Linked DNA regions of Variovorax terrae. The protein of the gene in region 1 interacts with the protein of each later gene in a pairwise test. Links are inferred from orthologs where the notes say so. Each region holds a gene or a part of one and is shown on either strand. Other genes may lie near its edges.

Region 1 (5,397 bases):
CCTTCCTCGATGCGCAATCGGCCGACCTGAACGAGGCCATGGTGACGCTGGAGGATGCGATCAAGAAGATCGACGGCGAGACGCGCGAGCTGCTGGGCGGCACCTTCAACATCGTCAACCAGCACTTCGGGCGCATGTTCCCCGAACTTTTCGGCGGCGGCAATGCCAAACTGGTGATGACGGGCGAAGAAATCCTCGACTCCGGCGTGCAGGTCATGGCCCAGCCGCCGGGCAAGAAGAACCAGACCATCCACCTGCTCTCGGGCGGCGAGAAGGCGCTCACCGCCATCGCGCTGGTGTTCGCGATCTTCCAGCTCAACCCCGCGCCGTTCTGCCTGCTGGACGAGGTGGATGCGCCGCTGGATGACGCCAACACCGAGCGCTATGCCAAACTCGTCTCCGCCATGAGCAAAGAAACCCAGTTCCTGTTCATCAGCCACAACAAGATCGCGATGGAGATGGCCGAGCAGCTGATCGGCGTTACCATGCAGGAGCAGGGCGTCTCGCGCATCGTGGCGGTGGACATGGAGTCCGCCGTCTCCATGGCCGAAGCCGTCTGAGGAGCCGTTCCATGAGCAACCTCACCCTCGGCCTGGCCATCATCGGCGGCCTCGTGCTGGCCGCCGTGGTGGCGCACAGCACCTGGACTTCGCGCAAGAATGCGCCCCGGCAGGCGCAGCGCGACACGCAGACCGAGCCCGGCTTCGATGCCGGCGCCGCGCCCCACGGCGAGCCGGAGCTGCAGGAGCCGACCTTCGATTCGGCCCCGGTGCCACTGCCGCTGCCCGAAAGAAAACCCGGCCTCGATGCGCTGATCGACGTGATCGCGCCGATCGTGCTGGACGCTCCCGCCTCGGGCGCGGTGTCCGGCGAGGCCGCGCTGGCCGCCATGCCGCCGACGCGGCGCGCCGGCAGCAAGCCGTTCGCGGTCGAAGGCCTGAACGAGCTCACGCAGCAGTGGGAAACCCCGGCCCCCGGCCAGCGCTACGGCGCCTTCCAGGCCGGCGTGCAACTGGCCAACCGCACCGGCGCGCTCAACGAGATCGAGTACTCCGAGTTCGTGATGAAGGCGCAGGCCTTCGCTGACGCCGTCAATGGTGAGCCCGAGTTTCCCGAGATGCTGGACGAGGTGGCGCGCGCGCGCGAGCTCGACCAGTTCGCCAGCGGGCACGATGCCCAGCTCGGCTTCACCCTGCGCGCCAAGAGCGCAGCCTGGAGCCCGGGCTACGTGCAGCAGCATGCGGCGCGCCTGGGCTTCGTGGCCGGGGTGATTCCGGGGCGCATGGTGCTGCCGGCCGGCGCCCCCGGGCTGCCGCCGGTGCTGGGCCTGGCGTTCGACACGCAGGCCGCGCTGGCCGACGACCCGGCGCAGTCGGCCATCCGCGAAGTCGCGCTGAGCCTGGACGTGCCGCAGGTGCACCGCGGTGAGCAGCCGTTCCTGCGCATGCGCGAGGCGGCCACGGCGCTGGCCGCGGCCATGGACGGCCTGGTCACCGACGACAACGGCCAGTCGCTGCGGGCCGAGGCCATGGACGTGATCGGCACCGACCTCGAACAGCTCTACGACACGCTGGACGCGCGCGAACTGTCCGCCGGCTCGGTGCTGGCGCGGCGGTTGTTTTCATGACCTCCCCGAAGCGGCCGAAGGCCGCCTCCCCCCAGGGGGCGCCACCAGCGGCCCGGCAGAGCCGGTTCCGCGGTGGCCCCGGATGCTGCTGCTGAGGCCTGCTCGTGGAAAACGCCGATCTGTTTGCCATTCCCGCGGCCGACCTGGCCCGTGCGCAGGAACTGCACCGCCTGCTGCATCACCATGCGCACCAGTACTACGTGCTGGACGCCCCCGAGATCCCGGACGCGGAATACGACCGCCTGTTCAGCGAACTGCAGGCGCTGGAGGCCACGTACCCTGAACTGGCCACACCCGACTCGCCGACCCAGCGCGTGGGCGGCAGAGTGCTGGACGGCTTCACGCCCGTGCGCCATGCCGTGCCCATGCTCAGCATCCGCACCGAAACCGACACCGAGGCCAGCGGCGCGCAGAACTTCGACGCGCGCGTGCGCCGCGAGCTCGGGCTGACCGAGGCCGACCCGCCGGTTGGCTACGTGGCGGAACTCAAGTTCGACGGCCTCGCGACGAACCTGCGCTACGAGCAGGGCGTGCTGGTGCAGGCCGCCACGCGCGGCGATGGCGAGCTGGGCGAGGACGTCACGCAGAACATCCGCACCATCGGCCAGATCCCCTTGAAGCTGCCCGCCGATGCACCGCCGGTGCTGGAGGTGCGCGGCGAGGTCTACATGCGTCGCGACGATTTCGAGGCCATGAACGAGCGGCAGCGCGAGAAGGGCGAGAAGACCTTCGTCAACCCACGCAATGCCGCTGCCGGCGCGGTGCGCCAGCTCGACCCCGCGATCGCGGCCCAGCGGCCCCTGAGCTTCTTTGCCTATGGCCTGGGCGAGATCACGCCGGCCGAGCAGGGCGGGCCGGACTTCCAGACCCACTACGAACTGCTGCAAACCCTGAAATCATGGGGTTTTCCCGTCGCAGTCCAGGTGCAGCGGGCGTTTGGTGCTACCGAATTGATAGCGTACCACCAGGCCATCGGCAGCCAGCGCGACCAGTTCCCGTTCGACATCGACGGCGTGGTCTACAAGGTCGACAGCCTGGCCCTGCAGCGTCAGCTCGGCTTCGTCACGCGCGAGCCGCGCTGGGCCGTGGCGCACAAGTACCCGGCGCAGGAGCAGCTCACCACGGTGCAGGGCATCGACGTGCAGGTGGGCCGTACCGGCAAGCTCACGCCGGTGGCGCGGCTGGCGCCGGTGTTCGTGGGCGGCGTGACCGTCACCAATGCCACGCTGCACAACCTGTTCGAGCTGCGCAGGAAGAAGGTGCGTGTGGGCGACATGGTGATCGTGCGCCGCGCGGGCGACGTGATACCCGAGATCGTCGGGCTGGCGAGGCTGGGCGCCACGGGCATCGAGCCCGCCGCTGCCGGCGATGAGCCGCAGGTTCGGGACGAAGTGGTTTCCCGTCATCCCTACGTGCCCAACTTCCGCATGCCGCGCCAGTGCCCGGTCTGCGGCAGCGCCGTGGTGCGCGAAAAGGGTGAGGTCAACCACCGCTGCACCGGCGGCCTGTTCTGCGCCGCGCAGCGCAAGGAGGCCATCCTGCATTTCGCCCAGCGCCGCGCCATGGACATCGAAGGCCTGGGCGACAAGCTGGTGGACCAGCTGGTGGACGCCCAGGTCATCCACACGCTGCCCGATTTGTACCGGCTGGGCCTGACCGCGCTGGCCAGCCTCGACCGGATGGCCGAGAAGTCGGCGCAGAACGTGCTCGATGCGCTGCAGGCCTCGAAGCAGACCACGCTGCCGCGCTTCCTGTTCGGCCTCGGGCTGCGCCACGTGGGCGAGGCGACGGCCAAGGACCTGGCGCGCCACTTCGGCCGCCTCGATGCCATCATGGATGCGACCGAAGAGCAGCTGCTGGAGGTCAACGACGTGGGCCCGGTGGTGGCCAAAAGCATCCGCACCTTCTTCGAGCAGCCGCACAACCGCGAGGTGGTGGAGCAGTTGCGGGCCTGTGGCATCGCCTGGCCCGAGGGCGAGCCCGCGCCGCGCGCGCAGCTGCCGCTGGCGGGCAAGACCTTTGTGCTGACCGGCACGCTGCCCGTGCTGTCGCGCGAGGAGGCCAAGGAATTGCTGGAAGCCGCCGGCGCCAAGGTCGCGGGCTCGGTCAGCAAGAAGACCGACTACGTGGTTGCCGGCGCCGAGGCGGGCAGCAAGCTGGAGAAGGCGCAGGCCCTGGGCGTCGCGGTGCTCGACGAAGACGGGCTGCGCCGCCTGCTGGCCGGCACTGCGGAGTGACGGCCAGCGATTGAACCCCGGCGCGGCGCGGGGGTCCAACCCTCCTGGACACTGTCTTCAGGAGGCAGTCATGAACATCCGCATTTCCTGCTGCGCCGCCGCGCTCGCCGCTGGCGCCCTGGCCGGGCTCTCGGGCTGCGCCGTGGTGCCCGCCGATGCCTACTACGGTACCGCGTACCCCTACAGTTCGCCCTACGTCTACCCGTACACCTACGCCTATCCGCCCATAGGCTATGCCGATCCCTGGTTCTGGGGCCCCGCCTATGGCTTTGTCGATTTCAGCGTGGTGGTGGCCCGCCGCGGGCCTCGCCATGGCTCGTCTGGTTTCGTGGCGCCCGGACGCCCGTTCGGCGGCGGCGGCGCGCCGCGCATGGGAATGGGCGGCGCAGGCCACTTTGGCGGCCGCGGTGGAGGGCATGACGGTGGCCACGGGGGTGGCGGCCACGGGCGCTGAGGGCTTTACCCACCGTTACGCAAAGCGACCTGCGGTATGTCGGAGGGCCGCGGCCGCCGCGCGTTGTGAAATGACCTGATCTACAAGGAGACCGTCATGTCTCGCCTACGTATCGCCGGAATCATCCTCGCCGCTGCCAGCGCCACCCTGCTGAGCGGCTGCGTGGTGGCCCCGGTGGCTCCCTATCCTGGCACCTACTACTACCCGGCAGCGCCGATCGTGGTGTCGCCTTCCATCGGTTTCTACGGCTCCTATGGGTATCGGCGCGGACGCTAGCAAACGTTTCTGCGCGGTGCGCCGGTTGCCGCTGCCCTGATCGCGCCCGCGGGCCCCGATGGCGCGGCGGCGGGGGAGGTTATGCTTGCGGCTCCCCAGCTTTCCCCCGCGTCCCATGGCTGTACGAGACATCCTCAAAATGGGCGATCCGCGCCTGCTGCGCATCGCCCCGCCCGTGACGGCCTTCGATACCGATGCGCTGCACCTGCTGGTGCGCGACATGTTCGAGACCATGGCCGCTGTCAACGGCGCCGGCCTCGCGGCACCGCAGATCAGCGTGGACCTGCAGCTCGTGATCTTCGGCACCGATGCACCCAACCCGCGCTACCCCGACGCGCCGCCCGTGCCGCGCACCGTGCTGTGCAATCCGGTCATCACGCCGCTGGGGCCGGATGAAGAGGACGGCTGGGAGGGCTGCCTCTCGGTGCCCGGCCTGCGCGGCGTGGTGCCGCGCTTCGCGCGCATCCGCTACACCGGCTTCGACCCCCATGGCGACCCGATCGACCGCGTGGCCGAGGGCTTCCATGCGCGCGTGGTCCAGCATGAATGCGACCACCTGATCGGCAAGCTCTACCCGATGCGGGTGCGCGATTTCACGCAGTTCGGCTTCACCGAGGTGCTGTTTCCCGGGCTGGACGCCGAGCAGGACGACTGAGGCCGCCGCGCCTTGGTCTGGCGTGGCGCTGCCGGCCTATGGCGCCGCCAGTGCCTCCAGCAGCTCGGTCTCGATCTCGATCTGCGCCTTGTTCTGCTGCAGCTCGGCGCCGTCGATCAGGAAGGTATCCTCCACGCGCTCGCCCAGC
Region 2 (4,867 bases), on another replicon or contig:
GAGGTTCACCGCTTCCGACAGCGCCTGGGCGGTGGCGCGCCCGTCACGCTGCAGCAGTTCCAGCAGCTTGAGGTCGGCGCGGTCGAGCGGCATGGCTCAGGCCGCCTTGCAAGCTTGATCGGTTGGGGACAGGGCTGCGCGCTGCGCGCTCCGGTCCGCCCCACAAGCTTGATCAGTTGGGGACAGAGCTCCGCGCTGCGCGCTCCGGTCTGTCCCACAAGGTCTCATAATTCCTTCACCGCCGCCAGGCGGCGCATGAGCTGCTGCACCAGGTCGCTCTGCATGTCGCGGTACAGCAGGCCTTCTTCGGCCTCCTTGGACAGCACAGCGGACTCGCTGAAGCTGATGTCGCGCTGCAGCAGGATTTCGGTGTCCGGGATCAGCTCCTTGCCCTGCGGCGTGCGCAGCCTGAAGCGGAAACGCAGGCGCAGCTGGAACTCGGTCACCTGGCCGGCCGAGTTCATGCCGACCACCACCTTCTCGCGCTGCTCCTGCAGAACGTCCAGGATCACCTGCGCCGTGTTGATCTGCTTCGGGTCGTTGACCACCTGCACCGAGCCGACGGAGGCCAGGTAGCGCTTGAGCTCGTTGCCGACCGGGGAGTTGGGGGCCCCGACGAACAGGGAGGTGAACACGAATTTTGGCGCCTTGCGCAGCTCGAAGCCGCAGGCGGCCAGAACCGCGACGGGCGCGAGAGCGAGAAGCAGGCGGCGTTGCAGCATCAGATCACCACGTTGACCAGGCGCCCGGGCACCACGATCACCTTCTTCGGATGGGCGCCGCCGGCCTGCTTGGTGAAGGCCTCGCTGGCGACGGCGATTTTCTCGATCACGTCCTTCGTCGCACCGGCCGGCACCAGGATGGAGCCGCGCAGCTTGCCGTTGACCTGCAGCATCAGCTCGATCTCGTCCTGCCTGAGCGCCTCCTGGTCGACCTGGGGCCAGGGCGCGTCGAGCAGGTCGCCGGACCGGGCCGCGTAGCCGAGCTCGGCCCAGAGCGCGTGGGTGATGTGCGGCGTGGCCGGGTAGAGGCAGCGCAGCAGGATGCCGAAGCCCTCGCGCAGCGCGGCGTGGCTGCCGGGCGTGCCGTCGCCCTGGAAGTTTTCCAGGGCGTTGAGCAGCTTCATCGCGCCCGAGACCACCGTGTTGTACTGCATGCGCTGGTAGTCGTAGTCGATCTGCTTGAGCACGCTGTGGATCTCCAGCCGCAAGGCCTTCGCTTCCTTGCCCAATGGGCCGGAGGTCCCCGCGCCGTGGTCAAACGATGCTATGTTTTTTGCAGCAAACTGCCAGATCCGGCGCAGAAAACGGTAGCTGCCCTCCACCGCCGAGTCGTTCCACTCGAGCGTGGCCTCGGGCGGCGCGGTGAACATGGTGTACAGGCGTGCGGTGTCGGCGCCGTATTTCTCGATCAGGTCCTGCGGGTCGACGCCGTTGTTCTTGCTCTTGCTCATGGTGCCCACACCTTCGTAGTTCACCAGGCTGCCGTCGCTCTTGCGCCGCGCCCCCACCACCTTGCCGTTGGCGTCGTGGACGTCGTCCACCTCGCTCGGCCAGAAATACTCGATGCCGCCCTTCTCGCCCTTGCGCGAGTAGATGTGGTTGAGCACCATGCCCTGCGTCAGCAGCTTGGTGAAGGGCTCATCGACCTGCACCAGGTGCAGGTCGCGCATCACCTTGGTCCAGAAGCGCGCATAGAGCAGGTGCAGGATCGCATGCTCGATGCCGCCGATGTACTGGTCCATCGGCATCCAGTAGCTGGCGCCCTCGGCCACCATGGCCTGCTCGTTCTTCGGGTCGCAGTAGCGCATGTAGTACCAGGACGAGTCCACGAAGGTGTCCATGGTGTCGGTTTCGCGCCGCGCCGGCTGGCCGCAGACCGGGCAGGCCACACCCGCGTGGAAGCCCTCGTGCTTGTGCAGCGGGTTGCCCGAGCCGTCGGGAATGCAGTCGGACGGCAGCACCACCGGCAGGTCCTTTTCAGGCACCGGCACCGCGCCGTGCTGGTCGCAGTGGATGATGGGAATCGGCGTGCCCCAGTAGCGCTGGCGGCTCACGCCCCAGTCGCGCAGGCGCCAGGTGGTCTTCTTGCCGCCCAGCCCCTTGGTCTCGAGCGCATGGGCCACGGCATTCACGGCGTCCCGATAGGACAGGCCGCTGAAGCTGTCGGAGTTGATGGTGACGCCGCGCTGCTTGTCGCCGTACCAGTCGTGCCAGTGGTGGTAGTCGTAGTGCTCGCCGTCCACATGCACGACCTCGGTGATGGTCAGGCCGTACTTGAGGGCGAAGGCGAAGTCGCGCTCGTCGTGCGCGGGCACGCCCATCACGGCGCCGTCGCCGTAGCTCATGAGCACGTAGTTGCCGACCCAGACGTCGATCGCGTGGCCGTTGAGCGGATGGATCACCTTCAGGCCCGTGGGCATGCCTTCCTTCTCGCGCAACGCGAGTTCGGCTTCGGTGGTGCCGCCCTTCTTGCAGTCCTCGATGAAGGCCGCGAGCTTCGGGTTGGTCTTCGCGGCCTTGGCGGCCAGCGGGTGCTCGGGCGCCACCGCGCAGAAGGTCACGCCCATGATGGTGTCGGCGCGGGTGGTGAAGACATACATGCGGCCGCCGCCGATCAGCTGGCCGTCATCGCCGCGGATGTCGTGCGTGAACGCGAAGCGCACGCCCTCGCTCTTGCCGATCCAGTTTTCCTGCATCAGCTTGACGCGCTCGGGCCAGCCCGGCAGCTTGTGGCTCACGCTGTCGAGCAGTTCCTCGGCGTAGTCGGTGATCTTGAGGTAGTAGCCGGGAATCTCGCGCTTCTCGACCACGGCGCCGGTGCGCCAGCCCTTGCCGTCGATCACCTGCTCGTTGGCCAGCACGGTCTGGTCCACCGGGTCCCAGTTGACGACCTGGGTCTTGCGGTAGGCGATGCCCTTCTCCAGCATCTTCAGGAACAGCCACTGGTTCCACTTGTAGTAGCTCGGATCGCAGGTGGCGACCTCGCGCGACCAGTCGATGGCCAGCCCCATCGCCTGCATCTGCTTCTTCATGTAGGCGATGTTGTCGTAGGTCCACTGGGCCGGCGGCACGCCGTTCTTGAGCGCGGCGTTCTCGGCCGGCAGGCCGAAGGCGTCCCAGCCCATGGGCATCAGCACGTTGTAGCCATTCATGCGCAGGTAGCGCGTGAGCATGTCGTTGATGGTGTAGTTGCGCACATGGCCCATGTGCAGCTTGCCGCTGGGGTAGGGCAGCATGGAGCAGGCGTAGAACTTCTTCTTGTTCGCGTCCTCGACGACGCGATAGGCGTCGCGCGCGGTCCAGTGATCGTGCGCGGCGCGTTCGACGTCTTGGGGAGAGTATTTGTCTTGCATGGAAAGTAAAGGCTCGCAACGGAATGCGGCCCCTGGGGCCGCCTGGCAAGGATTTTAGGCGCTGGGCGCCGGCTCAGCGCGCGGCCGCCGCCGCCGGGGCCGGATCGGCCACGAAACCGATGCGGTTCAGGCCGGCTTTCTGCGCCGCCCCCATGACCTCGACCACCCGGCCGTAGGGCACGGCCTGGTCGGCCCGCAGCTGCACTTCGGTGTCGGGATGGCGGCTGGCGGCCTCGGCCAGCCGCGCGGCCAGCTCGGCCGGGGTCACCGGCTTGTCGTTCAGGAAGGCCTGGCCGGCCTTGTCGACCACCAGGGTGACGAATTGGGGCGCCTCGGTCGGCTGGGCCGCATCGCTGCGGGGCAGGTCGAGCCGGATCGAGCTGGCCAGCAGCGGCGCCGTGATGATGAAGATCACCACCAGCACCAGCATCACGTCCACCAGCGGCGTCATGTTGATGTCGCTCATGGGCTGCGGGCCGGGGCTGCGTTCGAGGCGACCAAAAGCCATGGCAGCCCGCTCAGTGGTTTGCCAGCAGCTCGCGCAGGTCGCGCGCGAAGCCTTCGAGGTCGGCCTCGATGCGGCCGATGAAGCGGCCGAACACGTTGTAGGCCAGCACGGCGGGAATCGCCACGGCCAGGCCGGCCGCCGTCATGATGAGGGCCTCGCCCACCGGGCCGGCCACCTTGTCGATGGTGATCTGGCCGGCGCTGGCGATGCCCGTGAGCGCGTGGTAGATGCCCCAGACCGTGCCGAGCAGGCCGACGAACGGCGCGGTCGAGCCCACCGTGGCCAGCAGCACCTGGCCGAACTGCAGCTTGTCCAGCACCTCGTGCAGCGCGTCGCGCAGCCGGCGGGTGAGCTGCTGGGCGCGGTCGCCGGCCGCGGCCAGCGTGCCCTGCGCTTCAATTTTCGTAGCAGCAATCAACGGCAGGACAAGGACTTCCCGGTCAAATGCCGCCACTTTGGGTTGGGCTTCCTCGACCGAGGGCGATTGCCAGAAGGCCGCGGTGCTGCGGGCCACGTCGCCGGTGGCGCGGCGCAGCAGCCAGGCCTTCCACAGGATCACCACCCAGCTGGCCACCGACATGGCCAGCAGCAGCACCGCCACCAGCCGGCTGACGGCGTCGCCCTGCGTGATGAGTTGCAGCACATCCATGTCAGTGGCTCCACCGCCCGCACCGCATGAAAGCAGCGCGGCCCAGGCCAGGGCCACCGCGGAGCCGGCTTTGCCGGGCCGCTGGTGGCGCCCCCTTGAGGGGGAGGCGCCGCAGGCGCTTCGGGGGTGGGTTCATCTCAGGCCCAGCACGTCGAACATGTCGAACAAGCCTCGGTCCCGGGTCGCCAGGAAGCGCACGGCGCGCAGGCCGCCCTGGGCGTAGGTGGTGCGGCTGGCCGACTTGTGGGTGATCTCGATGCGCTCGCCGATGCCGGCGAACAGCACCGTGTGGTCGCCCACGATGTCGCCGCCGCGGATGGCGGCGAAGCCGATGGTGGAGGGATCGCGCTCGCCG

What was found. Proteins that work in one complex are often made in the same cells at the same time.
Region 2: the proteins of ligA (region 1) and leuS interact in binary tests that used the Escherichia coli proteins (3 or more experiments, as listed by UniProt). The link is inferred for Variovorax terrae from one-to-one orthologs.

Annotation. Positions count from the first base shown.
Region 1 is NZ_JALGBI010000001.1:1,786,632-1,792,028, forward strand. Bases 1,299-4,297 are described here. They hold ligA (NAD-dependent DNA ligase LigA), read left to right. Parts: upstream 1,299-1,731; coding sequence 1,732-3,864; downstream 3,865-4,297. Other genes in these bases: MMF98_RS08470 (cell division protein ZipA C-terminal FtsZ-binding domain-containing protein), read left to right, coding at 1,299-1,627; MMF98_RS08480 (hypothetical protein), read left to right, coding at 3,935-4,297. Also shown: chromosome segregation protein SMC, read left to right, coding at 1-560; more of MMF98_RS08470, read left to right, coding at 572-1,298; more of MMF98_RS08480, read left to right, coding at 4,298-4,318; MMF98_RS08485 (hypothetical protein), read left to right, coding at 4,415-4,594; def (peptide deformylase), read left to right, coding at 4,710-5,249; MMF98_RS08495 ([protein-PII] uridylyltransferase), read right to left, coding at 5,286-5,397. UniProt on the Escherichia coli protein: DNA ligase that catalyzes the formation of phosphodiester linkages between 5'-phosphoryl and 3'-hydroxyl groups in double-stranded DNA using NAD as a coenzyme and as the energy source for the reaction.
Region 2 is NZ_JALGBI010000003.1:597,535-602,401, reverse strand. What follows is about bases 522-3,704. They hold leuS (leucine--tRNA ligase), read right to left. Parts: upstream 3,356-3,704; coding sequence 722-3,355; downstream 522-721. Other genes in these bases: MMF98_RS22200 (ExbD/TolR family protein), read right to left, coding at 3,429-3,704; MMF98_RS22210 (LPS-assembly lipoprotein LptE), read right to left, coding at 522-719. Outside these bases: MMF98_RS22215 (Lrp/AsnC family transcriptional regulator), read right to left, coding at 1-93; more of MMF98_RS22210, read right to left, coding at 225-521; more of MMF98_RS22200, read right to left, coding at 3,705-3,863; MMF98_RS22195 (MotA/TolQ/ExbB proton channel family protein), read right to left, coding at 3,874-4,512; dapB (4-hydroxy-tetrahydrodipicolinate reductase), read right to left, coding at 4,645-4,867.